3 regions of the Mesorhizobium sp. WSM4898 genome follow, and region 1 is predicted to be linked to each of the others. Evidence: predicted binding sites of a transcription regulator. Region 1 holds the regulator's gene; each other region holds the start of a gene.
What was found. The regulator LexA, encoded in region 1, represses DNA repair genes until DNA is damaged. The targets are predictions, from matches to a motif close to TGTTCNNNNTGTGTTCNG.

Region 2: the regulator LexA is predicted to act here: its motif matches at 5,141-5,158, upstream of dinB (DNA polymerase IV).
Region 3: the regulator LexA is predicted to act here: its motif matches at 7,440-7,457, upstream of P9228_RS02060 (DNA recombination protein RmuC).

The regions. Positions count from the first base shown of each region.
Region 1 covers NZ_JARTVQ010000003.1:373,064-382,963, forward strand. The annotation lists gene lpxB (lipid-A-disaccharide synthase) at 1-665, shown strand, start outside; gene gltA (citrate synthase) at 753-2,081, opposite strand; gene gltX (glutamate--tRNA ligase) at 2,263-3,687, opposite strand; gene P9228_RS16540 (ComEC/Rec2 family competence protein) at 3,790-6,246, shown strand; gene lexA (transcriptional repressor LexA) at 6,230-6,964, opposite strand; gene glp (gephyrin-like molybdotransferase Glp) at 7,081-8,286, opposite strand; gene moaC (cyclic pyranopterin monophosphate synthase MoaC) at 8,288-8,767, opposite strand; gene trpC (indole-3-glycerol phosphate synthase TrpC) at 8,770-9,585, opposite strand; gene trpD (anthranilate phosphoribosyltransferase) at 9,587-9,900, opposite strand, start outside.
Region 2 covers NZ_JARTVQ010000010.1:83,529-93,428, reverse strand. The annotation lists gene P9228_RS27285 (pilus assembly protein TadG-related protein) at 1-1,186, opposite strand, end outside; gene P9228_RS27280 (TadE/TadG family type IV pilus assembly protein) at 1,467-2,684, shown strand; gene P9228_RS27275 (hypothetical protein) at 2,709-2,945, opposite strand; gene P9228_RS27270 (hypothetical protein) at 3,423-3,707, shown strand; gene P9228_RS27265 (cupin domain-containing protein) at 4,450-4,830, shown strand; gene dinB (DNA polymerase IV) at 5,232-6,494, shown strand; gene P9228_RS27255 (aldose 1-epimerase) at 6,730-7,614, opposite strand; gene P9228_RS27250 (SDR family oxidoreductase) at 7,601-8,356, opposite strand; gene P9228_RS27245 (ATP-binding cassette domain-containing protein) at 8,368-9,099, opposite strand; gene P9228_RS27240 (ABC transporter permease) at 9,103-9,900, opposite strand, start outside.
Region 3 covers NZ_JARTVQ010000001.1:398,608-408,507, forward strand. The annotation lists gene P9228_RS02015 (LLM class flavin-dependent oxidoreductase) at 1-541, opposite strand, end outside; gene P9228_RS02020 (hypothetical protein) at 545-736, opposite strand; gene P9228_RS02025 (AI-2E family transporter) at 825-1,994, opposite strand; gene P9228_RS02030 (LLM class flavin-dependent oxidoreductase) at 2,086-3,138, opposite strand; gene P9228_RS02035 (DUF6481 family protein) at 3,364-3,792, shown strand; gene sugE (quaternary ammonium compound efflux SMR transporter SugE) at 3,858-4,172, opposite strand; gene P9228_RS02045 (hypothetical protein) at 4,370-4,495, opposite strand; gene P9228_RS02050 (cation diffusion facilitator family transporter) at 4,743-5,702, shown strand; gene P9228_RS02055 (GFA family protein) at 5,737-6,141, shown strand; gene P9228_RS02060 (DNA recombination protein RmuC) at 6,157-7,407, opposite strand; gene def (peptide deformylase) at 7,511-8,041, shown strand; gene fmt (methionyl-tRNA formyltransferase) at 8,048-8,983, shown strand; gene P9228_RS02075 (N-acetyltransferase) at 8,980-9,486, shown strand; gene truA (tRNA pseudouridine(38-40) synthase TruA) at 9,510-9,900, shown strand, end outside.

The sequences.
Region 1 (9,900 bases):
CCCAGGATCCCGGCGTGCTTGGCGCCGCCAAGGCGCAGAGCTTGCCGCGGGACCTGTCGGAGGATCGCGTGAAGACGCTGCTCGTGCTGCCCGGCTCGCGCCGCGGCGAGGTGCGCCGGCTGATCGAGCCGTTCGGCAAGGCGATCTCGGTCTTGCATCAGCGCGGTCACCGCTTGCGGCTGATGCTGCCGACGGTGCCGCATGTCGCCGACCTGGTAAAGGCGTCCGTCACGCGGTGGGACGAGAAGCCAGAGATCGTCACCGATCCGGAGCGCAAATGGTTGGCTTTCGGCAAGGCCGATGCGGCTCTGATCGCCTCCGGAACAGTTTCGCTCGAGCTTGCGCTTTGCGGTGTTCCAATGGTCTCCAGCTACAAGCTCGATCCGATCGCGAGGCAGCTGCTGCAGCATCTGGTGACGACCTGGTCGGCGCTGCTGCCCAATTTGATCGCCGATCGCGCGCTGGTGCCGGAGTTCTACGATCAGTATGTCAGGCCGGAGAACCTGGCGCGTCAGCTGGAAGCCCTGTTTGCCGACACCGGCATGCGCGCGTGGCAGCGGGCAGGTTTCGCGGAAATCGCCAGGCGCATGGCGACCGACAGACCGTCGGGCGAGATTGCTGCCGAGGTGGTGCTGGGGTGCATCAAGAAAGCGAATAGGGAGTAGCGAATAGCGAATAGCGAGTACGCTGGCGCCACTCAGTGCCGCCAGTTCTTTCCCTATTCGCTACTCGCTATTTCGCTATTCGCTCAATCACCGCTTCGCAATCGGCACGTAATCGCGCTCCGTAGCGCCGGTGTAGAGCTGGCGCGGGCGGCCGATCTTCTGGTGCGGGTCTTCGATCATTTCCTTCCACTGCGCGATCCAGCCGACGGTGCGGGCGACCGCGAACAGCACGGTGAACATGGTGGTGGGGAAGCCCAGCGCCTTCAGCGTGATGCCCGAATAGAAGTCGACGTTCGGATAGAGCTTCTTCTCGATGAAATACTCGTCGGTCAGCGCGATCTTCTCCAGCTCCATCGCGATGTCGAGCAGCGGATCATCCTTGATGCCGAGCTCGCCCAGCACCTCATGCGCCGTCTTCTGCATGATCTTGGCGCGCGGATCGTAGTTCTTGTAGACGCGATGGCCGAAGCCCATCAGGCGGAACGGGTCGTTCTTGTCCTTGGCGCGGGCGATGAATTCCGGGATGTGATCGACATGGCCGATCTCGCCCAGCATGTTGAGGGCCGCCTCGTTGGCGCCGCCATGCGCGGGGCCCCAGAGGCAAGCAATGCCGGCCGCGATGCAGGCGAACGGATTGGCGCCCGAAGAGCCGGCGAGACGAACCGTCGAAGTCGACGCGTTCTGCTCGTGATCGGCGTGCAGGATGAAGATGCGCTCCATGGCGCGCGCCAGCACCGGATTGATCTTGTACTCCTCACACGGCACGGCAAAGCACATGTGCAGGAAGTTGGCGGCGAAATTCAGCTCGTTCTTCGGGTAAATGAAGGGCTGGCCGATGTGGTATTTATAGGCCATCGCCGCGATCGTCGGCATCTTGGCGATCAGCCGCATGGAGGCGACCATGCGCTGGTATGGGTCCGAGATGTCGGTAGAGTCGTGGTAGAAGGCCGACAGCGCGCCGACCACGCCGCACATGACGGCCATCGGATGGGCGTCGCGGCGGAAGCCGGTGAAGAAGCGCGACATCTGCTCATGCACCATGGTGTGGCGCGTAACGCGATAGTCGAAGTCGTCCTTCTGCGCCTTGGTCGGCAATTCGCCGTAGAGCAGTAGATAGCAGACCTCGAGGAAGTCGCCGTGCTCGGCGAGCTGGTCGATCGGGTAGCCGCGATGCAGCAGGATGCCGGCGTCGCCGTCGATGAAGGTGATCGCCGACTCGCAGCTTGCCGTCGAGGTGAAACCGGGATCGTAGGTGAAGGCCCCGGTGGTGCTGTACAGCGCGCCGATGTCGATCACGTCGGGCCCGGTCGAGCCGCTTCGCACCTTGAATTCATGCGTCTTGCCGGCGAACTCGAGCCTTGCGGTCGACTCACGCGCCTTGCCGCCCGATTCCAGTTTTGTCGCAGCTTCGCTCATTGCAAACTCCTTTATGTTTTCTCATGCCGGCAAGGCAATTCCTGCAAACGACACGTCGAAATCACCGGAATGCGCGAACTTGCCACCGCATTTTAGGAGGTGCGTGCCAGATTGGGCCAAGGCCTAATGTTGCACTGCGAAACACACCTTTCAATGCCAATCTTCTTGGGCCAGTTCGCTCCTAATCGATTTGATCCGCAACCCGCGCCAGGCTCTCCTCACGGCCGAGCACGGCGAGTACATCGAACACGCCGGGCGAGGTGCTGCGGCCGGTGAGCGCGGCTCTCAGCGGTTGGGCCACGGCGCCGAGCTTATGGCCGCCGGCCTGCGCAAAGTCGCGAATAGCGGCTTCCGCGGTTGCGGCGCTCCATTCGCTGGAGATCGCGGCGAGCGCGGCATGGGTACCGCGCAAAATGGCGCGGGCGTCGCTGCCAAGCAACCCCGCAGCCCTTTCGTCGAGCTGCAAGGGCCGCTCGGCGAACAGGAAGCCGGCTCCATCGACGAGCTCGACCAACGTCTTTGCCCGCTCCTTGAGGCCCGGCATGGCAGCAAGCAGCTGTGCCTGGCGCCTGTCGTCGAGCTTGGCCGCAAGCGCCGGGCCACCCTCGAGATAGGGCAGGGTGGCTACGAGAATATCAAATAGCGCCTTGTCGTCCATCTTGCGCATATGGACGCCGTTCAGCGCCTCGAGCTTGGCGAAGTCGAACCGGGCGGCGCCCTTGTTGACGTCGGCGATGTCGAACCAGGAGATCATATCCTTGATCGACATCACCTCGTCGTCGCCGTGGCTCCAGCCGAGCCTGGCCAGATAGTTGAGCAGGGCCTCCGGCAGATAGCCCATGGCGCGATAAGCCTCGACGCCGAGCGCGCCGTGGCGCTTCGACAGCTTGGCGCCGTCGGCACCATGGATCAGCGGGATGTGCGACATCGACGGCACGGTCCAGCCCATGGCGTTGTAGATTACGGTCTGGCGCGCGGCGTTGGTCAGGTGATCGTCGCCGCGGATGATGTGGGTGACGCCCATATCGTGATCGTCGACGACGACGGCATGCATGTAGGTCGGGTTGCCGTCCGAGCGCAGGATGATGAAGTCGTCGAGGTCCTTGTTCGGGAATCGCACCTCGCCCTGTACGCGGTCGTGCACGACGGTCTCTCCTTCGGTCGGCGCCTTGATGCGGATGGCGCCCTTGACGCCGGGAGGCGCCTCGGAGGGGTCGCGGTCGCGCCACTGGCCATTGTAGCGCGGCGGCAGCCCGTTGGCCCGCGCCGCCTCGCGCATCGCCTCCAGCTCGGCAGGCGTCTCATAGCTGTAATAGGCCTTGCCCAGCCGTACGAGCTCCTCTGCCACCTCACGGTGGCGCGGCGCTCGCTCGAACTGCGACACGGCCTCGCCGTCCCATGAGAGGCCGAGCCAGGTCAGCCCGTCCAGGATAGCGGCTGTCGCCGCTTCGGTGGAGCGCTCGCGGTCAGTGTCCTCGATGCGCAGCAGCATCGTGCCGCCCGTGTGCCTGGCGTAGAGCCAGTTGAACAGCGCCGTGCGCGCCCCGCCGATGTGCAGATAGCCGGTGGGCGAGGGGGCAAAGCGGGTGACGACCTTGTCGGACATGGAACTCTCGGAAGAAGCTCTGAAGCGGGCATGATTGCGCGGACTTTCGCGCGGTGGGCGTTCATGTAGCATAGGAGGTCTGGGGCGCAAGGGGCAGACCCGATGGCTGGACGTGGCCGGGGTGCGGAGGATGGCGAGAAGACGACGGCTGGCGTGAGCGAGCGCCTGCTGTTTGCCGACACCGTGCCTGCTGAGGCAGTACCGGTTTGGGTTCCCGTGCCGCGTCCGGCCACCGAGATTTCGGACGGCGACGCCGTCGTGAAGCCGCCTCCGCCGGCAGCGATCGACTTGATCCGCAGGCGGTTCCGCCGTGCCTCGTTTTCCGCGATTCGCCGGGGTGTGGCCGAGGCAGCCTCCACCGAGCTCGACCGCGGCATCGGCTTCCTCCTGGTGCCGGTGTTCCTGGCCGCCGGCGTGATACTCTATTATTCCTTGAGCGCCGAGCCGGATCTTTACAGACCGCTGGCGGCGGTGGCGCTGATGGCTCTATGCGCGGCGGTTTCGCGTCCCTGGCTGAAGACACACCTGGTCTTTATGGCGGCGCTGTTTTGCGCGCTGGGCTTCGTCGCCGCGAAGGTCGAGACCTGGCGCGCCGCTACACCGATGCTCGGCTCCGAAATCCAGACGCGGCTGACAGGCCGCGTCGTCATCGCCGAGGAAATGGCCAATGGCCGCGTCAGGCTGACCATCGATCTCCTCTCGACCGCGCATCCAAAGCTGCGCTACGCACCGGATCGCGTCAGGCTCTCGGCACGCAGGATCCCGGCCGGCATGAAGGCCGGATCGCTGGTGACGGGTTACGCGCGGCTCCTGCCGCCGACCGGGCCGGTCCGTCCCGAAAGCTATGATTTTTCCTTCGACAGCTATTTTTCCGGCATCGGCGGCAGCGGATTTTTCCTCGGCGACCCGAAACTCATTCCGCCAACCGACCCGATCGCTCAGACGAGCATCGCCTCGGCCATCGAGAACACGCGCGAAAACATTGCCGACCACATCAGAAGCACCGTCGGCGGACCCGAAGGCGAAATTGCCGCCGCACTGATCGTCGGCGTGCGCGCCGGCATTCCGGAGGACATCAACGAGGCGATGCGGCGGACCGGCATCTATCACATCATCTCGATTTCGGGCCTGCACATGGCGCTGGTCGCCGGCACGGTCATGCTTCTGCTGCGCGGCGCCTTTGCGCTGTTCCCGGATTTTTCGTCACGCCGGCCGGTGAAGAAATATGCCGCGGCAATCGCGCTTATGTCGATCGCCGCCTATCTCGTCATCTCCGGCGTGGTGGTCGCCGCCGAGCGAAGCTTCATCATGCTGGCCGTCATGCTGATCGCCGTGCTTTTCGACCGCGCCGCGCTGACGATGCGCAACTTGGCGATCTCGGCCATCGCCGTCATCCTGGTGTCGCCGCATGAAGTGGTTGGCCCGAGCTTTCAGATGTCGTTCGCGGCAACCGCCGCCCTTGTCGGCGCCTATGCCGGCTGGTCCGACTACCGCGCCGGCAAGGTGAGAGCGCCGCCGGAAAAGCGTTCGTTCCTGCGGTTCATGTCGCACAAACTGGCAGTCGGAGCAGGTGGCGCCGCAATGACGTCGATCATTGCCGGAAGTGCCACGGCGCTGTTTGCCATCTGGCATTTCCAGCGCGTCTCGCCGCTCAGCCTGCTGGCCAATCTCGCGATCATGCCGATCGTCACGATCGTGATGTTTCTCGCCGTCGCCAGCGCGGTCATGATGCCGTTCGGCTTCGACGGGCCCTTCCTCTATTTGATGGGCAAGGGCCTAGCGGCGATGATCGCGATCTCGGCGTGGATTTCGGAGTGGTCGCCGGTCGATGCCGTGGGCCTGATCTCGATCCATTCGGTGCTGCTGGCGACGATCGCGCTCGTCATCGCCACGATGGCGACTACGTGGCTCAGGCTGGCCGCAATTCCTTTCGCTGCCGCGGCCGTCATGATCATCCCGCAGGTGCGCACGCCGGACCTGCTGATCTCGGAGGACGCGCATCTGGTGGCGATGCCGATCGGCGGCGGCGAACTCGCCATCAATCGTGCCCGCTCGAACGAGTTCACCACCGATAACTGGAAACGCGCGCTCAAGGCCGAAACGATCGTGCCGCCGGAGACATTCGCCAAGGGCACACTGGACTTGGCCGATCCCGTCGACCTGCCGCCTGGATCGCCCTTTTACTGCACGGGCGACCTCTGCATTGGCCGGCATCCATCGGGCGCGATCGTCGCGCTCGCCGAGAACCGCGAAGCAGCCCGGCCTGCCTGCGACTTCGCAGACCTCATCGTCATCAACGACGCCACGGCCTACAATCCCTGCCGCGATCCACGTATTCTCGTCGTCACCAAGCGGCAGCTCGCGCGCGACGGCAGCGGCGCTGTCTTCTTCGATCCGCAATCGGCGACGGCGCGAGCAACCATTCAATACGCCGTCGAAAAACCGTACCGCCCTTGGCACGAACAGCGGCGATACTCGCGTGAGGCGAGGGGGTTGGCGCCTTACAAGAAGCCCGAGAAGCCGGAAGCCAAGCCGCAGCCCCTCAGTAGCGGCGGATGAGCCCGACGAGCTTGCCCTGAACCTTCACGCGATCGGGACCGAAGATGCGCGTCTCATAGGCCGGATTGGCAGCCTCGAGCGCGATGGAGGCGCCCTTGCGGCGGAAGCGCTTCAGCGTCGCCTCCTCGTCATCGACCAGCGCCACGACGATCTCCCCGGGGCTCGCAGTGCTGGCGTTGCGGATGATGACCGTGTCGCCGTCGAAGATGCCGGCCTCGATCATCGAATCGCCTTTGACCTCGAGCGCGTAGTGCTCGCCGCCCGCGATCATGTCCGGCGGCACTGTGATCGAATGCGTCTGGTGCTGGATGGCGTCGATCGGCACGCCGGCGGCAATGCGACCCATCACCGGGATGGAGACGGCTGAAACGGCGTCGTCGTCATTGCTGGGCGTCGGCGTGCGGGCGGGCGCCGCGGGTTTGATCTGGCGGCCGAGATTGCCTTGGCCGCCCTGGATGACGCTCGGCGAGAACTTCTTCGCCGCATTGAGGCCGGGCGCGATCGAGTCAGGTAGGCGCAGCACTTCAAGGGCACGCGCCCGGTTCGGAAGCCGGCGAATGAAACCGCGCTCCTCCAGCGCCGTGATCAGGCGGTGGATGCCCGATTTCGAGGCAAGGTCGAGCGCTTCCTTCATCTCATCGAAAGACGGCGGAATGCCGCTTTCCTTGAGCCGTTCATGGATGAACATCAGCAGTTCATGTTGTTTGCGCGTCAGCATGGCGGCCCCCATGGGTTCTGAAACCAGAATCAGAAAAACAAACCCAGAACAAACACTATCTGTTCCAGTTGTGTTCCGCAACCGTTTAAAGTTTAGTGAATGTGTTGACGTTTTGTTCAGCGTAACATCAGAACGCTGCATTCCTCGCCGGCTTCAGCCGCCGGTGCGAAGGGTTGGCGCACGATCAGGCCATTGGCATCGGCGAGCATCCTCAACATCGAGGAATCCTGGATGCCGAACGGTGTTGCGATCAACCCCCCCGCATCTTCGCGGACCACGGCGCGCACATAGTCCTGCCTGAGATCGTTGGCGTGCATTGCGACGCCTAACCGGGCCGTGCGGATTTCCTGACGGCAGGACCGGCCGCCCAGCCGCGCCAGAAGCGGCTTCAGGAACAGCTGCGAGCAGACCAGGCTTGCGACCGGATTGCCGGGCAGGCCGATGCAGCGAATGTCGCCGAGCCGGCCAAACATCAGCGGCTTGCCGGGACGCATGGCGATCTTCCAGAAGTCGAGCTGCATGCCTTCGCCGGTCAGCACGTCATGGATCAAGTCGTGGTCGCCGACGGAGGCGCCGCCAAGCGTGACGATGACGTCGGCGCCGGCCTTGACCGCCTTCTTGACCAGGGCCGCGATCGCGTCCTTGCGGTCGGCGGCAATGCCGAGGTCGAGCGCGCGCGCGCCGACCGACTGGGCCGTAGCTGTGACGCCACAGGCATTCGACGAGATGATCTGGTCGGGGCCGAGCGCGCTGCCCGGCGGCAGCAATTCATCGCCGGTGGCGATGATGGCGAGCAGCGGCTGCCGCACCACGTTGAGACTCGGATGGTTGGCCGATGCCGCCAGCGAAAGCGCCGCCGGATCGAGCTGGCGGCCTTTTTCGAGGAGCAGGTCGCCCTCGCAGAAGTCGAGGCCGCGGCGACGGACGTTTCGTCCCTCCACGGTCGGCTCGGTCACTTCGATGCCGCCGCCGCCGAGATCGCGGACATTCTCCTGGATAACGATGGTATCGGCGCCTTCGGGGAGCGGCGCGCCGGTGAAGATGCGCACGGCCTCGCCCTTGCCGACAGAGCCGGTGAAGCCACGCCCGGCGGGCGCCATGCCGATCACGGAGAGCCGCGCCGGCGCCGAGGCTACGTCGGCGGCCCGCACGGCATAGCCGTCCATCGCCGACGCATTGAAGGGCGGCTGGGTGCGCAGAGCCACCACGGGGTCGGCCAGCACCCGGCCGGACGCGTCGGCCAGCGGCACGCTTTCGCCTGGCAGCGCGGTCGCGCCGTCCAACAGGCGTTGGAGCGCCTCGGCGACCGGAAGCAAAGCCATGCTAAGGACCTACCTTGTAGTCGCCCGACTTGCCGCCGGCTTTCTCGACCAGCCTGATGCCGGAAATCGCCATGGCGCGGTCCGCTGCCTTGGCCATGTCGTAGATGGTGAGGCAGGCAACCGACGCCGCGGTCAGCGCCTCCATTTCGACCCCGGTCTTGCCGGTAACCCTGGCAAGCGCGGTGACCCTCAGGCCGGGAAGCGCGCGATCGGGCTCGATCTCGACGGCAACCTTGGTGAGAAGGAGGGGATGGCAAAGCGGGATGAGCTCATGCGTCTTCTTGGCCGCCATGATGCCGGCGATGCGCGCCGTGCCCAGCACGTCGCCTTTCTTGGCGTCGCCGGCCAGGATCATCTCCAGCGTTTCCGGCTGCATGGTGACATACCCTTCGGCGATGGCCGTGCGCGTCGTCTCGGCCTTGCCGCCGACATCGACCATGTTGGCTTCGCCCTTGGCGCCGAGATGCGTAAGCGCGGGCATCCTCAAACGGCCTCGGCCGGCGCCTTGCCCGTCAGCAGAAGGGCGGTCGCGGCGGCCACGTCGGCCTGCCGCATCAGGCTTTCGCCAACGAGGAAGGTGCCGATCTTGTTCTTTTCCAGCCGCCGGCAGTCCTGATGGGTGAAGATGCCGCTCTCGCTGACCAGCAGCCGGTCGTCCGGGACCATGGCGGCAAGCCGCTCGGAAACGTCGAGGCTGGTTTCGAAGGTTCTCAAATCGCGGTTGTTGATGCCGATCAGCCGCGACGAGAGGCGAAGCGCGCGTTCCATCTCCTGTTCGTCATGCACCTCGACCAGCGCGTCCATGCCGAGATCGAAGGCCGTGGCTTCCAATTCACTGGCCAAGGCGTCGTCGACGCTCGCCATGATGATGAGGATCGCGTCCGCGCCCCAGGCGCGGGCTTCATGAACCTGATACGGGTCGAAGAGGAAATCCTTGCGCAGGGCGGGCAGGCTAACGGCGGCGCGCGCTGCGGTCAGAAAGCCGGGCGCGCCCTGGAAGGACGGTGCGTCGGTCAGCACCGAAAGACAGGCAGCACCGCCTTGTTGATAGGCCCTCGCGAGCGCCGGCGGGTCGAAGTCGGCGCGGATCAAGCCCCTGGAAGGGCTGGCCTTCTTGATCTCCGCAATCAGCGCGAAGCCGCCGGCCTTCCGCTTGGCCTCAAGCGCCGCAAGGAAGCTGCGCGGGGGTTCCGCATCCTTGGCCTTCGCCTTGACCTCGGCAAGCGGCGCGCTGAGCTTTGCGGCGGCGATCTCATCGCGCTTGTAGGCTTCTATCTTGCGCAGGATATCGGACAAAATTCTAACCGTTCGAAATCTCGATGAGCTTGTCGAGCACCGCGAGCGCCCGGCCGCTGTCGATGGCCTGCGCTGCTGCCTCGGTGCCATCGCCGAGCGTCGTCGCCTTGCCGGCCACCACCAGCCCGGCGCCGGCATTCATCAGCACGGTGTCGCGATAAGCGCCGGCAGCGCCGCCCAGCATATCGCGCAATGCCTTGGCATTGTAGGCCGCTTCGCCGCCGCGCAGATCCTCTTTGTTATGCCGCTTCAGTCCGACCGCTTCCGGAGTGAGGGTAAAGGTGCGGATCTCGCCGCCGGCGAGCTCTGCGACCTGCG
Region 2 (9,900 bases), on a different contig from region 1:
TCGAGCAGTTCTGGTTGATCGTGGAATTGCCAGACCACTGAATGGTGTCAGCAACGACTTGGGTGCAGCCGTTCTTCCCCGAGAAATTTCCGAGATAGTTGACCTGCTGCCTGGGGAAATAGATCGCGCCGGTCAGCAGTGAGGTCGCGGTGCCATTGAAGGTGCTCTGGGCCGCGGTCCCGCTCCTGTCGCCGAAGAACAGCATTCCGGAATAGGTGCCCGAGGTCGGCGCGCTCAGCGTCACCGTGGCATTGCCATTCATGCTGACCGTGCTGCTGCCGGCCATGAAAATGGTCACGCCACTGCCCACGACAACCGCGTTGGCATTGATCTTCATATTGCCCTGCACAACGTAGACACCGGGAGAAAGCGTGACGTTGCCGCTGAGGTTCATACCATTGCAGTACGTACCGGGCTGGATTGTTTGCGTTGTCTTTCCGCCGTTGACATTCTGGCAGGAGCCGCTGGCCGAGGGCGTAGGTATGTCGCCGAACGGATCGGACGCAGGCAAGGCGTTGGTGATCGGAGACGCGCAGGTCGTGGTCACCGGGTTGTTCAGCACAACGCCGCCCGCCGAGATCAGGCAGTCGGCCTGGACCCCGGACGCGCCTTGTACCTTGAGGGCATCCGAGGCGGTCGAATTCGTCATGATAACGCAGCCGGTGACCTTGACACTGGTGCTGCCGGAAAAGAGCACCGCCTGGGAGGCCGAGGGGTTACGCGCTTGCATGCAGGCTTTGGAGCCGTCGGTGATCAGCGCCACTGCCCTTGCCTGTTCGGCTACCTGCCCCTCGACGAAGATCGAGGTGAACATCCGGTCGAGGTTCTGGTTGAGGATCACCTCCACCGCCTTCTTGGCCGTGTTCGGCCCCGAGCTGGGCGGCGTGTGGACGGTGATGGTGCCATTGCCGAGGCCGTTGTCCGTAGCCGTCTGGGTGGCGGCCGTGGTGATCGCCGCGGTGTTGGATCCCGCGATCTTCTCCAGCGCGCCTGCATAGGCGGCGGCGTCCGCCGTCGCCTGAAGCTTCAGGCTCGAATAGTACCAGTAGGACGTCTCGACGCCGAGCCCCGCCCCCCCGACGACGATCGGCAGGGTGAGCGCGAAAATCGTCGCAACATTGCCGCTCTCGCCGCGTCGCAGGCCGCGGGAGACGAACTGTCTGAAAATCCGACCGAATGTGTTCATGGCCGAGCGCGCCCAAGCTATCCCAGCCACCACGTTCAACACCCGGCGATAAACGAATGGCTAATTTTTTTCCTCGACTTGCGATTTTCAGACCCTTGTATGCATATTTACCGCCCTGCGCGGCCGCGACTCAGACTTAGGTCCCACTTCATATAAGACCTAAGGTGAAGCTGCGGATAAATCAGCGATTTTAGCTTTTGCTGCATTTTATCTTTTTCGGAAATCCGTCGTAGAGACGGCTGGAGTAGTTTCTCTGCCGTTTCCGGCGAGGGGTGCTGCCATGATCAGACGGTTCTGGGCTTCGACGCGCGGCAATTTCGCGCTGGCGACCGCTATCGCCATGGTGCCACTGATGCTTGTCGTGGCCGGCGCCGTCGATGTGGCCGGCACGAGCGACGACGCGGCGCAACTGCAGAACTCGCTGGACGCAGCCGGGCTGGCGGTGGGCACGAAATACCAACCGACCATGTCGGCCGGCGATGTGCGCCAGCTCGGCCTGACTTTCTTCTCAGCCAATCTGAGCGTCGCCGACGCCGGCGAATATTCGGGCAGCGTCGGGGCCTTCCAGGCAGCGGCCAGCGGCGATCCGAGCGGCTACACCATCGCCCTGTCGTCGAGCATCAGCCGGGCGGCTTTCATCAGCGGCGCGCCGGCCTGGCAGGCGACCCGCTCCGCCTCCGTCGAGGTCAAACCCGGGGCGCAAGCGTGCGTTCTGGCGCTCGATCCGCATGTCGGCTCCGCCGTCAACCTGCAGGGCTCGACCAATGTGGCGATGAACGGCTGCGTGATCGCCGCAAACTCGGACGCGGCCGACGCCATCGACCGCGGCGGCTCGGCCCTGCTCAGCGCCGCATGCGTCTCGACGGTCGGCTCGACCTCGGGGATAACGCCGCCCAACGCAACACTCTCGTGCGACGCACCGCTCGAAAACCAGTACGCATCGTTCGACCCGTTGGCCAATGTCACCCCGCCCGCTTACGGCATGTGCCAATCGATGCCGAACGGCAAGACGGTCACGCTTTCGCCCGGCACCTATTGCGACAAGACCTGGTCGGGAAAGATCACGCTTAATCCGGGCGTCTACATCCTGCGCAATGTCACCATAAAGCCCGGCGGCAACGGTAGCCTCACCGGCCAGGGCGTGACGATCTTCCTGATGGAAGGCTCGCAGCTCTACATCAATGCCAATGAGCAGGTGAACCTCTCGCCGCCCACCAGCGGCGCCTATGCAGGCATCACCATCTTCCAGGCCAAGGGCAACACCTCGGCGCTGACGATCAACGGCGGATCCGGCTCGGTGGTCAGCGGCTTCATCTATGCCCCCGACGCGGCGATCTCCTATGCCGGGAATTCGGACATGAACGCGCAGGGCAATTGCCTGCGGCTGGTCGGCAATACCGTAGGCATGACCGGAAACTCGGCGGTGAAATCGGACTGCGCGGCCGAGCTCGGCAATCGCGAGATGTATGCCGGCAGGATGATCACCCTGGTTAAATAGCGCGGCTCTTCCCTCGAGGGGAAATCAGTACTCGCCGACGATATCGGCGCCCGGCTGTTCGTCGAACAACACCGCGCAGCCACGCTGCAGCGCCACCTGGCTCAAGGCGTTTGCCGCCGCTTCGTCGGACGAGACGAAGTCCCCGGTCAAGACGCGAAGTTCCTCGACGGCTCTCGACATTGAAACAAGGCGCCCAGCCGCGCCATCGCTGGCGCAGGCGTCGACGACGCAGAGAAGGTCGATCAGTTCGAAGCTGTCCATGGCGGCCTCCGCCCACAGGATCCCTTCGCGGAAGACAACGGCGTGGCTGGCGGCGGGTTCCGCTCGAGTGGTGCATCATGATTTGGCGACAGCCTGGGCGGCCCGCGCCGAGATCGAGCGAAGCGGCAGGCACGGCTTAAAAGCACGTCGCGCACGCCTGTGGTCGGATCGACCGGCAAAAGCGCGGCGAACAGGTTCGCGAATCTCGGCAGACTGCGGGATTGTGGGAGTTGCCCGCCACATCGCAGGAAATGGCGGGCAACTCCACTTTCAAACCGCCGATGAAGGGACGTTACTCGACGGTTGTGCCACAATGAGTTGTGGGCCTACTTGTTTCCAGAAATCGCCCATTCGGACCTCTGCGCTCAAAGGTGCGGCCTCAGGTCCCGCCTGACAAGGGACCGTGGCCCGAAAGCAGGAACATTCCAGCTTTGGCGCCGTTGCCACGACATCCCAATCGGCAGAGGAGAGGAAACCATGGCCGACAGACCTACAGTTGTAAACACCAGTGGCGGGGGCGGCGCCGGCACAGCCGTGGCCATCGTTCTTGCCATCATCGCGATCGTGGCCCTGCTGTTCTTTACCGGCATCATCAATGTCGGTGGCCGCACCGGCGGTGGCGGATCGACGGATGTCAACGTGAAGCTCGATGTGCCGAAGGTCGAGGCGCCCAAGGTGGAGACGCCTGCGGCACCGTCGACGACGCCGGCACCCGCACCGGCCGCACCGGCTCCGGCCCCGGCGCCGGCCAACGGCGGCTGATCCGCCAGGCGCAACCGGCAGGCCGGCTGCGCGTTTATCGAATGGCTACTCCAGCTTCGGCCCGCGCATTCCTCTGGTAGGCGCGGGCCCTTTTTCTCTCGGGCCCTCTTTTCTCGGGCAGGTCCGCTCAGTCATCCAATTCCATCGGCCGATGGCCCGGCCTTTGATGCCAGACGACCTGGCGGAAGTCCGTCAGTTCGACGACTTGGTCGCAGGTCGGACAGATATAGTTGTCGCAGCACTGGCGAAGCGCCGGCGGAGTGCGGCGCACTGCCCCGACCGGCGGACGGGTTTCCGTTTTTCCTACCTGATGAAGCATCGATTCCTCCCAGTTTTTCTGATTTTTCGAGTATCGCCTTCCACCCGGCTTGGCCTCGCCTATGGCGGTTTCGATGGGCGCGGTGAGCGCGCGCCCGCGAGCGGAAATGAAAATGGACTATCGCGGACGGGGCCTGGCTTTGCCGCGGCGCTATTGGCGAAATTCACTTGCCGAGGGTTCACAGGATTCTCCCCAAGGGGCGAGAAACGGGGTGGCCCCTCAACCACCGTCGTGCCAGGCGCAAGGAACAGCAAAACACCGGCAGAGCGTGCTTGCAATAGGGCCTGCGCGGCAAAATCGATTTCGCGCCGCGCCCGGCAATTACATTAGCAATCATTCATTGAAAGGCGTATCAATCCAGCGGCGGTCGCCGACGATCGCGCGTCAGGCCCCGCTTGCAATCCTTGGAAATGGGAGGATGCCATGGCCGAAGCTGCAATGAAGGTCACCAAGCTCGAATCCAAGTCGCATAACAATCCCGACGAGGTTCGCTCGCCCGCCAAGACCCGCGTCGAAGTGGTGCGGCTGCCGGGCTACACGCTCGGGCGGCTCAACATGGAGCCGGGCTGGAGATGGTCCGAATGCGTGAAGCCGGTGGTCAAGACCGACAGCTGCCAAGTCTCGCATGTCGGCTATGTCGTGTCCGGGACGATCACCATACGCATGGACGATGGGACGCAGAAGACCTTCGAGGCCGGCACGTCCTATACCATCCCGCCCGGGCATGACGCCTGGGTGGAAGGCAATGAGCCATTCCAATGCATCGAGGTGCTCAGCGCCGAGCAATACGCCAAACCGGCCTAGCGGCGGCTGTCGGCGAAGGGACGGCCGATCCCCCATGTGGGACGATCAGAGGGGGCGCTGTCCCGCCATCGTCTCAGAACCTGGATCTCCGGCTCGGCCGCACTTCGTCATCCTGGTCTTCGCGCGTCGCTCGGCTCCTGACTTCGTCCTGGCATGACGCAGTTTTGGGCCGCGATCCTTCGCGCCCCTCCCTGGTCAGCGGTCAACCCATCAAAGGGGAGCACACCGGCGCAACCGGTCAAAGCCCTTGGTTGTGACGGGTTGCAGATGTTCTCATACCCAGCTGGCCGGCTTGACAGGAAACTCCTTTTGTTCTCTTTATGTTCATACGCATTACCGCTTACAACAGTTGCTGCTAATGCTGCGATGCCGCAAAGCGGATGGATGGAGCCGGGAGCGCGATGGCCGCCACGAACGCCGCTTCGGCCGCTACGATCCTGCATGCCGATCTCGACGCCTTCTACGCCTCGGTCGAGCAACTGCTCGACCCGTCGCTGCGCGGCAAGCCGATCGCAGTCGGCGGCGGCGTAGTGCTTGCCGCTTCTTATGAGGCGAAGATTTTTGGCGTGCGCGGCGGCATGCCCGGCCGCAGGGCGCGCGAGCTCTGTCCGCAGCTCATCTTCGTCGGCGGCCGCTTCGGCGAATACCAGCGTCTCGGCGACGCCGCGATCAAGGTGCTCGACGATTTCACGCCGCTGGTCGAGCGCATCTCGATCGACGAGGCTTTCGCCGATGTCGCCGGCTGCACGCATCTGTTCGGACCGCCGGACGAAATTGCGCGAACCATCCGCCGCCGCGTGAAGAGCGAGCTCGGCCTGCCGATCTCGATCGGGGTGGCACGGACGAAGCATCTCGCCAAGATCGCCTCGCAGGTGGCCAAGCCCGACGGGCTGGTGGTGGTCGAGCCTGGCACCGAGCTTTCCTTCCTGCACGATTTGCCGGTGTCGCTGATGTGGGGCGTCGGTCCGGCAACCAAAGCCAGGCTCGCCGAGATCGGCGTCGAGACGATCGGGCAATTGGCGCGCACGCATAGCGGCGCGCTGGAGCGGCTGATCGGCCATGCCGCCGGCCAGAAGCTCGCGGCCCTTGCCTGGAACCGCGACCCGCGCCGGCTGGAGACGCATCGCCGCGCCCATTCCGCCGGCGCGCAGTCGGCGCTGGGCCGCAAACCGGCGCTGCCGCGCGTCTTCGTGCCGACGCTCCTGCATCTCGCCGATCGCGTCGCCAGCCGCCTGCGCGCCAAGGACCGGCCCGGCCCCACGGTGACGGTGCGCGTGCGCTTTGCCGACATGCGCGCGGTCACGCGCTCGGTGACGCTGGAGCAGCCGATCCAGGCGACGACCATGCTCGCTGACGTCGCGGAAGAGCTGGTCAGAGGCGTGCTCGCCGCTCACCCGGGCGAACGGGAAATCTCGCTGCTGGCGATCTCGGTCTCGCATCTGGAAGAGCATGCCGAGCTGCAGCTCGAACTGCCGCTCGGCCTGGCGGACGAGAAGCTGAAGCCCGGCAGCCGCAAAGGCCTCGCCCGCTTCGGCGCCGACCGCGCCATAGACAAGATCCGCCAGCGCTTCGGCAAGCAGGCCGTCGGCTACGGCACCGTCGCGTTGCAAGCAGCGCGCTCGGTGCCGGATGAATTCAGGGAGCTGGCGGAGAAGGAGCTGTGAGGGAGGTGCTTCGGCATCTGCTCTGCGGCGCTGGAGATTGGCGAAAGCCGACGCGCCGTCCGATCTCCCCCTTGTGGGGAGATGTCGCCGAAGGCGGCAGAGGGCGTCGCCGCGCGTGAAGCGCCGGCGTCGTCGGCGACGAAGACAATGCTGGCGATCTATGTGAGACGACCCTCTCTGGCCTGCCGGCCGTCTCCCCCTCAAGGGTTGAGATCACGCGCTCGGTCGGCTGCCCTCAACCCGCCACCGCCCAGTCCAGCCGCATCGCCGCGCTCATCGTTTGCCCATCTTCAAGCACCGTCAGCCCTTCGCCGTGATGCGCATCGACCGGGTGCGACACCGGCTCGAAGCAGAAGAAGTCGGCGTCGGATGACGGGGAATAGAGGATATAGACGCCAAGCTCCGGCGAGGCGGTGAGCGTGACCCCGATCCCCTCCTCGAGTTGCGCGATCGAGGCGCGACGATTCCAGCCGTCGAAGGCGTTGTTGACCCAGTCCCACGGCAGCGGGATGGAGCGCGAGAAATCCCAGGCCGGGCGCTCGCTCACGGGCACCACGCCGACCGGCAAATGGCGCTCGTCCTCCAGCCAGACACGCCTGGCCTTGGCCTCGAGCAGGGTTGTGTCGCCGCGCGGGAACCACGGATGGAAACCGAGGCCGTAAGGCAGGCGCATGCCGGCGCGGTTCTCCACCGTCAGCCGCGCCTCCAGCGCGCCGTCCCGCAGCGCATAGGTCACGGTAGCAGCATAGCGGTAAGGACCGATCGCGCCCTCGTCGAGCACCAGCTCCGCCTCGGTGTCCGTGCGGCGGGCAAGCCGCCACGGTTTCTGGAAACCGTCGCCGTGGATCGGAAAGGCTTCGCCCGGAACGTTCGGCGCGACCGCGTGGAAGCGGCCGTCGAAAGTGAAGCCGCCGCCGGAGATGCGGTTCGACCACGGCACCAGGAGCTGGCAGCCGGACGTCCCGGTGCCATCGCCGGGCTTCAGCAGCGGAACCGGCGCGCTGCCGATCACCAGCGCGTCATAGCGCGCGATCGCCGCGCCCTTCTCCGGCGCCAGCACCAGCCTCGCCTGCCCGTCGTTCAGCTTGACCGCGCCGGCCATATCCTCACCAGCCGCCATCGATGGCGATGTTCTGGCCGCTGATCATGTCGGAGGCGGGTGAGGCGAGGAACAGCACGAGCTCGGCGACATTGTCAGGCTCGATGCGCGTCTTGAGGCTTTGGTTCTCGAGGATCCAGTCATTGTACTGCTTCAACCGGTCGCCGAAGACGCGCGCCTCCGCCTCCGAGACCACCGCGCCCGGCGACACGGCGTTGACGCGGATGCCATGCGGCCCGAGCTCGCGCGCCAGCGACTTGGTGAGCCCGAGCATGGCGCCCTTCGAGGCGACATAGGGTACGTAGCCGTCCCAGCGGCCGTTGAGCGTGATCGAGCAGAAGTTGACGATCTTGCCGTAGCCCTTCGCCTTCATGTCCGGCGCGCAGGCCCGCGCCAGCGCAAAGGCGGCCGAGGAATTGACGCGGATCTGATCCTCATATTCGGCCAGCGAGAACTGCTCGAACGGCCGGTTGATGATCAGCGCCGCGTTGTTGATCAGGATATCGATCCCACCTTCCTTCGCCGCCAGCGCGGCAACAGCCGCTTCCGCATCGGCCAGCCGGTTGAGATCGCAGCCGACGAAGGCCATATCGCCCCTGGCCTGTCCGGCAAGTCTCGCCACCGTCTGCTCGCCCTCACTAATGTCGGGGCGGTCGAGCACCAGCACGCGCGCGCCGGCCCGCGCCAGCGTTACCGCCTGGGCCCGGCCGAGCGAGCCGAGGCCACCCGTCAGCAACACTTTACGACCAGCGAGCGCCTTCATTGCCTAACCCCTCACAGGACAGAATGGACTTCGTCGATCGAAGTGTCGCCGATGCGCTTGTCCAGCACGATCTCGCCGCGCGCCATCGCGACGATACGGTCGCAGCACTCGAAGACGTGGTGCATGTTGTGACTGATGAAGACGCCCGTCACCCCCTGTTCCTTGAGGCCGCGCACGAAGCCGATCACCTTGTTGGTCTCCTTGACCGAGAGGTGATTGGTCGGCTCGTCGAGGATCATCACCTTCGACTTGAAGTGCATGGCGCGCGCGATCGCGACGCCCTGGCGCTGGCCTCCGGAGAGCTCGCCGACGAGCGCATCGGGGGAGCGCAGATGCAGGTCGACATTGGCGATGGCGCGCACGCTTTCCTCGGCCATCTTCTTCTGGTCGAGGATGCCGACGCCGAGGATCGAGAACCGGATCGGCTCACGGCCGATGAACAGGTTGCGGGCGATCGACATGGTGGGGACCATGGAATTGTACTGGTAGATGGTCTCAATGCCGAGATCCATCGCGTCGCGCGGGGTGGCGATGCGGACGTCCCTGCCCTCGACCTTGATCTCGCCCTGGTCGGCACGGTGGACGCCGGACAGGATGTTGATCAAGGTCGACTTGCCGGCGCCATTGTCGCCGACCAGGCCGAGCGCTTCGCCACGCTTGAAGTCGAGCGTGACGCCTTTGAGGGCATGCACGCCGGAATACCATTTGTGCAGATTGCGCACCGAGATGATGGCGTCGCTCACGGCTCAGCCCTCCATCTTGATGGCCTTGGCGCGCTTGCGCATCCAGGCATTGGCGACGACGGCGAAGATGGTCAGGAAGCCGATGGCGAATTTGAACCAGTTGGCGTCGACATGGCTGAGCACAAGGCCGTTGTCGATGACGCGGATGAGCGTCGTGCCGATGATGCCGCCCATGACGGTGCCGATGCCGCCGGCGAGCGAGGCGCCGCCGATGACGGCGGATGCCACCGCCTGCAGCTCCATGCCCTCGCCGATCGAAGGCAGCGGCGACCCCAGCCGCAGCACCTGCAGCATGCCGGCGAAGCCCGAGAGCACCGAGCACAGCATGAAGCAGACGATCTTGACCCTGGCCGTCGGGATGCCCATCGCCGCGGCGGCCGGCAGGAAGCCGCCGGTAGCCTTGATCCAGTTGCCGAAATTGGTGCGCGACAGCATCAGCGAGGTCAGCACCGCGACCGCGACGAACCACAGAAACGACATGCGGAACATGTTGCCCGGCCCGACGAAGGAAGTGAACAGCCAAGTCGGCAGGTCGGCGGGCAGCAGCGGCGGGAAGCCGCCGGACACGACGACGGTGAGCGAGCGCGCCATGAAGAGCATGCCGAGCGTGGTGATGAAGCTCGGGATGGCGAAGCGGATGGTGACGTAACCGTTGATGAAGCCGATGGCCGCCGAGACGAGCAGCCCGGCGAGCAGCGCCAGCGGGAACGGCCAGCCCTGCACCATCAGCACCGCCATCGTCATCGGCATCAGCGCGAAGACCGAACCGACCGACAGGTCGAACTCGCCGCTGATCATCAG
Region 3 (9,900 bases), on a different contig from region 1:
GCAGCCCAAGCAGCGCCGCGAGCTGCGCGCCATAGAGGCTGGAGCCAAGGATCCAGACCGGCACGTCCTGGCCTTCGCCCGGCACCGCGCGGATGCGCTGACCTTCCTCGGCCGGCTGGAAATAGCCCATCAGCTCGACCACGTCCTGGGGGAAGTTGTCGCTGGCCTCCAGGTTGCGGCGAAGCGCCCGCGCCGTCATCATATCGGTGCCTGGCGCGCGACCGAGGCCGAGATCGATGCGGCCGGGGAAAAGTGCTGCCAGCGTGCCGAACTGCTCGGCAATCATCAGCGGCGCATGGTTGGGCAGCATGATGCCGCCGGCGCCGACGCGGATAGTCTTGGTGCCGCCGGCGACATGGGCGATGACAACCGACGTCGCGGCACTGGCAATGCCCGGCATGTTGTGGTGCTCGGCGAGCCAGTAGCGCTTGTAGCCAAGCCGCTCGGCATGGCGGGCAAGGTCGAGCGAATTGGCCAGCGACCGCGAGGCATCGCTGCCTTGCGTGATCGGCGACAGGTCGAGAACCGAAAGGGCCGTCATTGGTCAGGTCTCCACGATTTGCTTCTGCCGCAACCGGGCCTCGAATTCGGCGCGGTCGGGAATGACGATGGCGAACTGGCCTTCCAGCACGTCGGCGAGTTCGGTCGCCGAGGCGATTTCCCGCTGCTCGCTGCGGCCGCCGAGATGATGGATAGACAGGCGGTTGTTGCGCAGCGCGAGATCGAAGTCATTCATGCAGGCGGGTCCGGTTAGACCGGACCGATATAGGCACTCGCCATGGGCGCCGCAAACAGCCGGCCGGACATGCAGATTGGGCCAGGCCTCACGCGCCGGATTTGTGGTTGTTATCGCCGGCCTCGTCGTCGATCGCCATGGTTTGCTGCGCTGCGAGGAAATTGCCGACATGGCTGAGGCCATCGAAATGGTCGCAGAACACCTTGATGACCACCAGCAGCGGCACCGCCATCAGCGCGCCGACGAAACCCCAGAGCCAGGACCAGAAGGCGATGGCGATGAAGATCGCCACCGCGTTTATCTCGAGCCGCCGGCCGACCACCGTCGGGGTCACGAACTGGCCCTCGACGATGTCGCACAACAAAACGAAGGCGGGTGCCAGCAGGGCGTAGGGGATCGTATCGAAGCTGATCAGCGCGATGATCGTGACCAGCAGCAAGGTGATCAGCCCGCCGACATAGGGCAGGAAGTTGAGCAGCGCCGCGGCCGCGCCCCAGACCTGCGGGTTCGGCATCCCAAGTCCCCAAAGGCCAAGTCCGATCACCGTGCCGAGGCCGGCGTTGATGGCCGCCACGGTAAGCAGGTAATGGGAAATCTCGTGCTCGACGTCATAGACGATGCGCAGCGCGCGCTTCTTGTCGCTGAGGTGGGCGAAGGACTGGACGATCTTCTCGTAGAACAAGGTGCCGGAGGCGAGCAGGAACAGCGACAGCACGAAGACGAGGGTGATGCTCGTGCCGGCTCCCAGAATGTTGCTGGCCGCCGTCGACAGGATGCCGGACGGCGCCAGCGCGACCTTCTGCACACCCGGTTCCTGCGATGTCTCGGTCAGGGCCTGCAGTTGACGCGAGAGATCCATGACCCTCTCGAGCGGACGCTTGAAAGGCGCCAGCCGCTCGGTGAGTTGCTCGCCGATCGAGTAGCTGTTGTTGATGAGGTCGATGACCGGGCCGCTGAGCAGGTAACCGGCGCTGGCGAAGACGAAGAGGGACAGCAACACCAGCAGTGTCGCGGAGGCGACCTCGGGGATGCCGCGCTTGCGCAGGAAGCGCACGATCGGGGTCAGCGTCAGCGCCAGCAGGAAGGCGAGGATCACCGGCATGAAGAAGGCGCGGGCGAAATAAAGCGCGGCGATCGTTATCAGCACGAAGATGCCGATCAGCAGCAATCGAATCAGGCGCAATTCGGCGCGGGCGCTGGCGCGCTCGTCCGGGCTTTCGGCAACGTTCGAACCCGAAGCGCTCGTTTCGACCTTCATCCGTTCCCTCGCGATCGCCGAGGAAAACGTACGCGCCGCCGCCAAGGTTCCTTAGCCGGCGGTGAGGGCGCATCTTGCTGGGCAGGCGTGCTCAGGCGACGGGCGCCGGCGCGGCCTTCACCGTTTCCTTGCGCACGACCGGCGCCACCTTGGTGCCGTAGAGCTCGATCGCCTTCATGACCTTGGCATGCGGCATGGTGCCGATCGCCATCTGCAACAGGAAGCGGTCGTTGCCGAAGATCTTGTGCTGGGCGACGATCTTTTCCGCCACCTGTTCGGGATCGCCGACGAACAGCGCGCCGTTCGGCCCGCGCGCCTGATCGAAATGCGCCCGCGAGGTCGGCCCCCAGCCGCGCTCACGGCCGATGCGGTTCATCACCTCGGCTTGCGGTGCGTAGAAATCGTCGGCCGCCTTCTCGGTCGTCTCGCCGACGAAGCCATGCACGTTCAAGCTGGTCGCGAGCGAGGCGGGATCGTTGCCGGCGCGCCTTGCCGCCTCGCGATAGATCTCGAACAGCGGCGCGAAGCGGGCCGGCTCGCCGCCGATGATGGCAAGCGCCAGCGGCAGGCCGAGCACGCCGGCGCGGGCGGCGGACTGCGGCGTCCCGCCAATAGCGATCCAGATCGGCAGCTTGTCCCGGAAAGGTCGGGGATAGACGCCGCGGCCGTTGATCGGCGCGCGCAGCTTGCCCTGCCACGTCACCTTCACCTGGTCGCGGATGGCAAGCAGGAGATCGAGCTTCTCGGCGAAGAGCTCGTCATAGTCCTCGAGATTGTAACCGAACAGCGGAAACGATTCGATGAAGGAGCCGCGCCCGGCCATGATCTCGGCGCGGCCCCCGGACAGAAGGTCGAGCGTCGCGAACTGCTGGAAGACCCGCACCGGATCGTCGGAAGAAAGCACCGTGACCGCGCTGGTGAGCTTGATCCGCTTCGTCCGCTCCGCGGCCGCGGCCAGCGCCACGACCGGCGCCGAGGCCGCATAGTCGGGGCGATGGTGTTCGCCGAGGCCGAACACGTCGAGACCGACCTGGTCGGCCAGCTCGACCTCCTCGATCAGGTTGCGCAGCCGTTCGTGCGGGCCGATGGCGCCGGGGCCCGGCTCCGGGCTGACATCCGCGAAAGTGTAGAGGCCAAGTTCCATTTTCATGCATCCTGATGCGCCGCTTGGCGTTGATTGTTGGCGCTAGAGGTAGCGACCGGCCCCCAGAGCCGCCAGAGGCGCGATTTGTGAACAGTGCATCGCGCCGCGACGACGTATCCCGACGGCAACAGCCCAGATTTTCATGGCTGGCATACCGTTTTGGCGCTTGAACTCACCGCTTTCGCGCGTATGTAAGCGTCGCGAATTGACTTCAGGGAAGTGGACTTGGCTATTTACAGGGAAAAAGACATATTCGAGCGGCGCAACGCCGCGAACGAGGCAAAGAAGGCGCTCCTGGAGCGCTTCAAGTCAAAGCCGGCGGCGGACGACCCAGCGGTTCTGGCGCGTCAGGCGGAACGCAAGGCGATCCTCGAGGCCCGTGCTATCCGCGAGGCCGAGAAGGCCCGGTTGAAGCAGGAAAAGCTGGCGCGCGAAGCGGCCGAGAAGGCTGAACGCGAGGCAGTGGCCGAAGCGGCCCGTATTGCTGCCGAAGAGGCAGCGGCTGCCGAGGCCAAGATCCGCGAAGCCGAGGAAACCGAACGCATCGCCCGCCTGCTCGCCGAGGAGGCCGAACGCAAGGCCAAGCGCGATGCGCGCTACGCCGCCCGCAAGGCGCGCGTCGGTCGCACGCCTCCGGGCTTCTCGGCCCGCTAGGTTCGAGTTCGTTTCGAAAATGAGTCAGGGTCGCCAGGAGCGGCCCTGAACGCGTTCGTGCTACATCAGCCGACGAGCTTCAGCCCGACGATGCCGCAGACGATCAGGCCGATGCAGGCAAGCCGCACTGCGGTCGCCGGCTCGCCGAGCAGCCAGATGCCGAGCAAGGCCGTGCCGACAGTGCCGATGCCGGTCCATACCGCATAGGCCGTGCCGACGGGCAATGTCTTCAACGCAAGCCCGAGCAGGCCAAGGCTGACGATCATCGAGACGATCGTGAGCACGGTCGGCAGCGGCTTCGAGAAACCATCGGTATATTTGAGGCCGATCGCCCAGCCGATCTCGAACAGGCCGGCGAAGAAAAGGAAGATCCAGGACATCGCGAACGCTCCATCGATCGAGCATCGAATGCTCGACGTTTGACGTGGCGGGTCGTCCCGGCCGGGTTTCGGGGAAGCGAGGTCGTCCTCGCGGTACCGATATAGTGAGTTCTGTACCCCGATCAACAAAACACCGGCAGCATTCGGCATGCCGCCGGTTCAAATCCGCATCGAGACGGATCGGCCGCGCTGACGGCCTACTTCTCCTTGATGCGCATCGCCTTGACCGGCGGCGCCTTCGGAGCCGGGGCCGCGGCCGGTTTCTTGGCGTCCTTTTTCGGCTTGCGGGGTTCCTTGCCCGCCTTCATCGCACCTTTCGCCATGATTCGCTCCTCCGATTTGTGGGCAGCACAAGTGAAACAAGAGAAGCGCCCGACCGCAAGAGGCCGCTTGCAGCTTCGAAAGCCGGCTTGCGCTATGTCAACCGTTTTCCCTTCATCCCGCGACCTCGGGATCGATCAGGCAACAGAAATGCATAGCGGCATCTGAACCTCGGAGCGGCTGGCGCATTGTCGGTGGAGCTTTGGGCGGCGGCCGCTAAGCTCCCACTTGGAAGAGGATCGGAAGCGCATGGCAGGGCATAGCGGCTCGAAAAGAGTGATCTACGCCGCGCTCGCCGGCAATATTGCGATCGCGCTGACTAAATTCGCCGCAGCATTCTTCACAGGCTCTTCAGCCATGCTGTCGGAGGGGGTGCATTCGCTGGTCGACACGGGCAATGGCGCGCTTCTGCTTTACGGCATGCGCCGTGCCGCGCGCCCGCCCGACCTCACGCATCCGCTCGGACACGGACGCGAACTCTATTTCTGGAGCTTCATTGTCGCCCTGCTGGTGTTCGCGCTTGGCGCCGGCGTTTCCTTCTACGAGGGCGTCGTCCACATCATGGCGCCGGAACCGGTCGTCAACGCCAAGGTCAACTACATCGTGCTTGGTCTTTCTTTTCTGTTCGAAGGCAGTTCCTGGCTGGTGGCGCTGAAGGAGTTCCGCCAGCAAAAGGGCAAGCAGGGCTGGTTTCAGGCGGTGCGCCGCAGCAAGGACCCCAGCGTCTACACCGTGCTGTTCGAGGACAGCGCGGCGCTGCTCGGCCTCGTCGTCGCCTTCGCGGGCATCCTTACGTCTGAACTTCTGGCGATCCCCGAGCTCGACGGCGCCGGCTCGATCGGCATCGCCGTCATCCTGGGCGCCACCGCCATCTTCTTGGCGCGCGAGAGCAAGGGTCTGCTGCTCGGCGAGCCTGCTTCGCCCGAGGTGGAACGCAAGGTTCTGGTGATCGCCGACCACGACCCGGCCGTGCAGCGGGCGAACGGCATACTGAGCGTCCATATCGGCCCGCAGGAGATCGTCGCAGGCCTAAGCATCGAATTCGAGGATCATCTCACGGCGCCCGAGATCGAAGCCTGCGTTGAACGCCTGGAGGCGCGACTGAAAAAGGACATGCCCGAAATCACCAGGCTGTTCGTCAAGCCGCAGGCGACTGGCACATGGGAGCGCAGGCGTAAGGCTATCGCCGGGACCTCCGAAGAGGATTAGATTTGAGCGAAGCAATCTTTTGGGAGCAAGCCGAATGAGAATCGACGGCGGGTGTCATTGCGGCGCCATCACCTACGAAGCGGAGGTCGATCCCGAAAAGACCTCGATCTGCCATTGCACCGATTGCCAGCAACTGACGGGAACGGCCTTTCGCGTGACGGTGGGCGCGCCAGAGGAGGATTACCGGATTACCAAGGGCACGCCGAAGGTCTACATCAAGACCGGATCCAGCGGCGCCAAGCGCGCGCAGGGGTTTTGCGGCGAATGCGGATCGCATCTCTATGCGACGTCGGTTGGCGATGGACCGAAAATCTACGGCATTCGGGTGGGCACGGCGCGCCAGCGCGACCAGCTGGTGCCGAGAAGGCAGGTCTGGCACCGCTCGGCGTTGCACTGGCTGCCGGAAATCGAAGGCATCACGACCATCGAGGAGCAGTAGCGGCGCTACGACAGATCAGTCGTCGCCTTCGACGACGCGCAGCCTGAGCTGACCCGTCTTGGAATCGGCCACGCGCGCGCCCGCCTCCACCTTGGCAGGACCGCGTGGCGGTTCGGGCTCGCCCTCGGCGAACTCCAGCGCCTCGATTCTCTGGCCGCGTTTGGTGACCTTCGTCGTCGAGACGAGGATGTCGTCGATATCCCTGGCCGCCTGGCCGAAATGCGTCTGCAGCCGGCGCACGCGCTCGTCGACTCGCGCCACGTCCTCCATCAGGCGGATGACCTCGCCCCGGATCAGATGCGCCTGCTCGCGCATGCGCGCGTCCTTCAGGATCGCCTGGATGACCTGGATCGACAGCATCAGCAAGGACGGCGAGACGATGACGACGCGGGCGCGGTGCGCCTTCTGCACCACGGCCTCGAAATTCTCGTGAATCTCGGCGAATACCGATTCCGAGGGCACGAACATGAAGGCGGTGTCCTGCGTCTCGCCCTGGATCAGGTATTTTTCCGCGATATCGCGGATATGCACCTCGATGTCGCGCCGGAACGCCTGCGCCGCCGCCTTCTGCAAGTCGGCGGCTTCGGCGGCACGAATGGCATTCCAGGCCTCCAGCGGAAACTTGGCGTCGATGGCGAGCATCGGCGCGCCGTTCGGCATCCGCACCAGGCAGTCGGGCCGGCTGCCGTTGGAAAGGCTCGCCTGGAACTCGTAGGCGCCGTGCGGCAGGCCGTCGGCAATGATCGCCTCCATGCGCGACTGGCCGAAGGCGCCGCGAGTCTGCTTGTTGGAGAGGATCGCCTGCAGCTGCACGACCTGTCCGGCTAAAGACTGGATGTTGCCCTGCGCCGTGTCGATCACCGCCAGCCGCTCCTGTAGTTTGGCCAGGCTCTCATGCGTCGACTTGGTCTGCTCGGCCATGGTCTGGCCAAGACGGCCGGTCATCGCGTCGAGCCGCTGTCCGAGCGATTGGGTGAGCTCGGCCTGCCTGGCGCCGAACACTTCGGCGATCGCGCCCATGCGACCCTGCATCTCGGCCTGCGCCTGAAGAATGTCCGCCATCCTGGCCTCGGTGTCGCGGGCATGGTCGGCCGCTTCCGCCGCCGCCGCCGCGCGCGCCTTTCCCGCGCGCCACAACGCGATGACGAGCACCAGGAACAGCGTCAGCAGCAGCAGCGCTCCGAAGCCAAGCGCCTCGCCGAGCCTGATCGTCGTGGCGCCGAGCCGCGCGACGGGCTGCGAAAGGATCGAGGTCATGTCGTTCATTTGGGCAGCATAACCGATTCGCTCTGCTGGCACAGATCAAAACGTGAACAAGTCAAAGCCGCCCCGGTTGACGCTTTTCCATCGACGTCTTAGGTGAGACGCCATGTCGATCAAGCCGCTCATCATCCTTCCCGATCCAATCCTGCGCCAGGTTTCCAAACCGGTCGAGCGCGTCGACGGTGACTTGCGCAAGCTCACCGACGACATGCTGGAAACCATGTATGACGCGCCGGGAATCGGGCTGGCGGCGATCCAGGTCGGCGAGCCGCGGCGTTTGCTGGTCATCGACCTCGCCAAGGAAGGCGAGCCGCCGGCGCCGCATGTCTTCATCAATCCGGAAATCCTCGAAAGCTCCGACGAGCGCTCGGTCTATGAGGAAGGCTGCCTGTCGATCCCTGACTACTATGCCGAGGTCGAGCGTCCCGCGGCGGTGCGGGTGAAATATCTCGACCGCGAGGGCAAGCTGCAGGAGATGCAGGCCGAAGGCCTGATGGCGACCTGCCTGCAGCACGAGATCGACCATCTTAACGGCGTGCTGTTCATCGACCACATCTCGAAGCTGAAGCGCGACATGGTGGTCAGGAAATTCAAGAAGCTCGCCAAGGACAAGGCGCCGGGCAAGATGGCGGGCTAGAAGGGCATGCCCCTTCGCGTCATCTTCATGGGCACGCCGGAGTTTTCCGTGCCGACGCTCAGCGCCATCGCCGAGGCCGGCCACGAGATTGCCGCCGTCTATACGCAGCCGCCGCGCGCCGCCGGCCGGCGCGGGTTGGAATTGACGCCCTCGCCCGTGCAGCGCGAGGCGGAACGGCTCGGGCTCGAGGTGAGCACGCCGACATCGCTCAAGGCAGAGACCGAGCAGCAGGCCTTTGCCGGTTTGCGGGCCGATGTCGCCGTGGTCGTCGCCTATGGCCTGCTTCTGCCGAAACCCGTTCTTGAGGCCACCAGGCTCGGTTGCCTCAACGGCCATGCCTCACTTTTGCCGCGTTGGCGCGGTGCTGCTCCCATACAGCGCGCCATCATGGCCGGCGATGTCGAAACCGGCATGATGGTGATGCGCATGGAAGAGGGGCTGGACACCGGCCCGGTGGCATTGGTTGAAAAATGCGCCATTGGTCCCGATATGACCGCCGGGGAATTGCATGACCTCCTCATGGCTCGAGGCGCCTCGCTGATGGTGGATGCGCTCGCACAGTTGGGGATAAATTGTCTGACATTTGCCCCCCAGGCGACAGAGGGCGTGACCTACGCCCGAAAAATCGATAAATCGGAGACACGCGTAGACTGGACGCGGCCTGCCGGCGAAGTCCACAATCACATTCGCGGCCTCTCGCCCTTTCCGGGCGCGTGGTGCGAGGTCGAAATTGGTGGCCGCGTGGAGCGGCTGAAACTGCTTCGCTCGACGCTTTCCAACGGCGTCGGCGAGTCGGGAGGTATTCTCGATGATCGGCTGACGGTCGCCTGCGGGTCAGGCGCGGTGCGGCTGGTCGAAGTTCAACGGGCGGGTGGAAGGCCCGCCGCCGCGCAGGAGTTTTTGCGCGGGGCCAAGATCGAAAAAGGAACGAAACTCCAATGAGCATGATGTCGATACGTGCGGCGACGCCGCGGGATCGCGAGGCGATCCGCCTCGTCGAAGAGCATGCCTTCGGCCAGCAGGCGGAGGCCGGCCTGGTCGATGCGCTGGTCACCGGCGGCGACGCCGTCGTCGAGCTGGTTGCGGAAGAAGATGGCCAGGTCGTCGGCCACATCCTGTTTTCCAGGCTTTTTGTGCAGAACGGCGGCAAGCGCTTCGCGGCCGTGGCGCTGGCGCCGCTGGCCGTCGAGCCGTCCTTCCACGGCACCGGCATCGGCGGCGCGCTGATCCGCGAGGCGCATGTCCGCCTGAAGGAAGCCGGCGAGGCTTTGGCGGTGGTGCTCGGCGATCCGGCCTATTACGGCCGCTTCGGCTACACCCACGCCCGCGCCGAGAAATTCGAGAGCGAATACCAGGGCGAGGCGCTGCAGGCGCTGGCCTGGGGCGACGCGCCCGAGGCCGGCAGACTGCTATACGCTTCGGCCTTCACCGCGCTGGCCGCCTAGGCGAGCGCGAACGCAGAGCTGGCATGCCGCGTTTTCGACTCGATATCGAATATGACGGCAGCCAATTCGCCGGCTGGCAGCATCAGGCGGACCAGCTTTCGGTGCAGCAGGCGATCGAGCAGGCGATCGAAAAGTTCTGCGGCGAAGAGGTGCGAATACGTGCCGCCGGCCGCACCGATGCCGGCGTGCACGCGACCGCCCAGGTGGCCCATGTGGATCTGGCCAGGGACTGGGCGGGCGACAAGGTGCGCGACGCCGTCAACGCCCATCTGCAGGCAGCCGGCGCGCGCATCGCCATCCTCAAGGCTGCCGTCGTCGCCAACGATTTCGATGCGCGGTTTTCGGCCACCGGCCGCCATTATCTCTATCGCATCCTCAACCGCCGCGCCCCGTCGGCGCTTGAAAAGGGCAAGG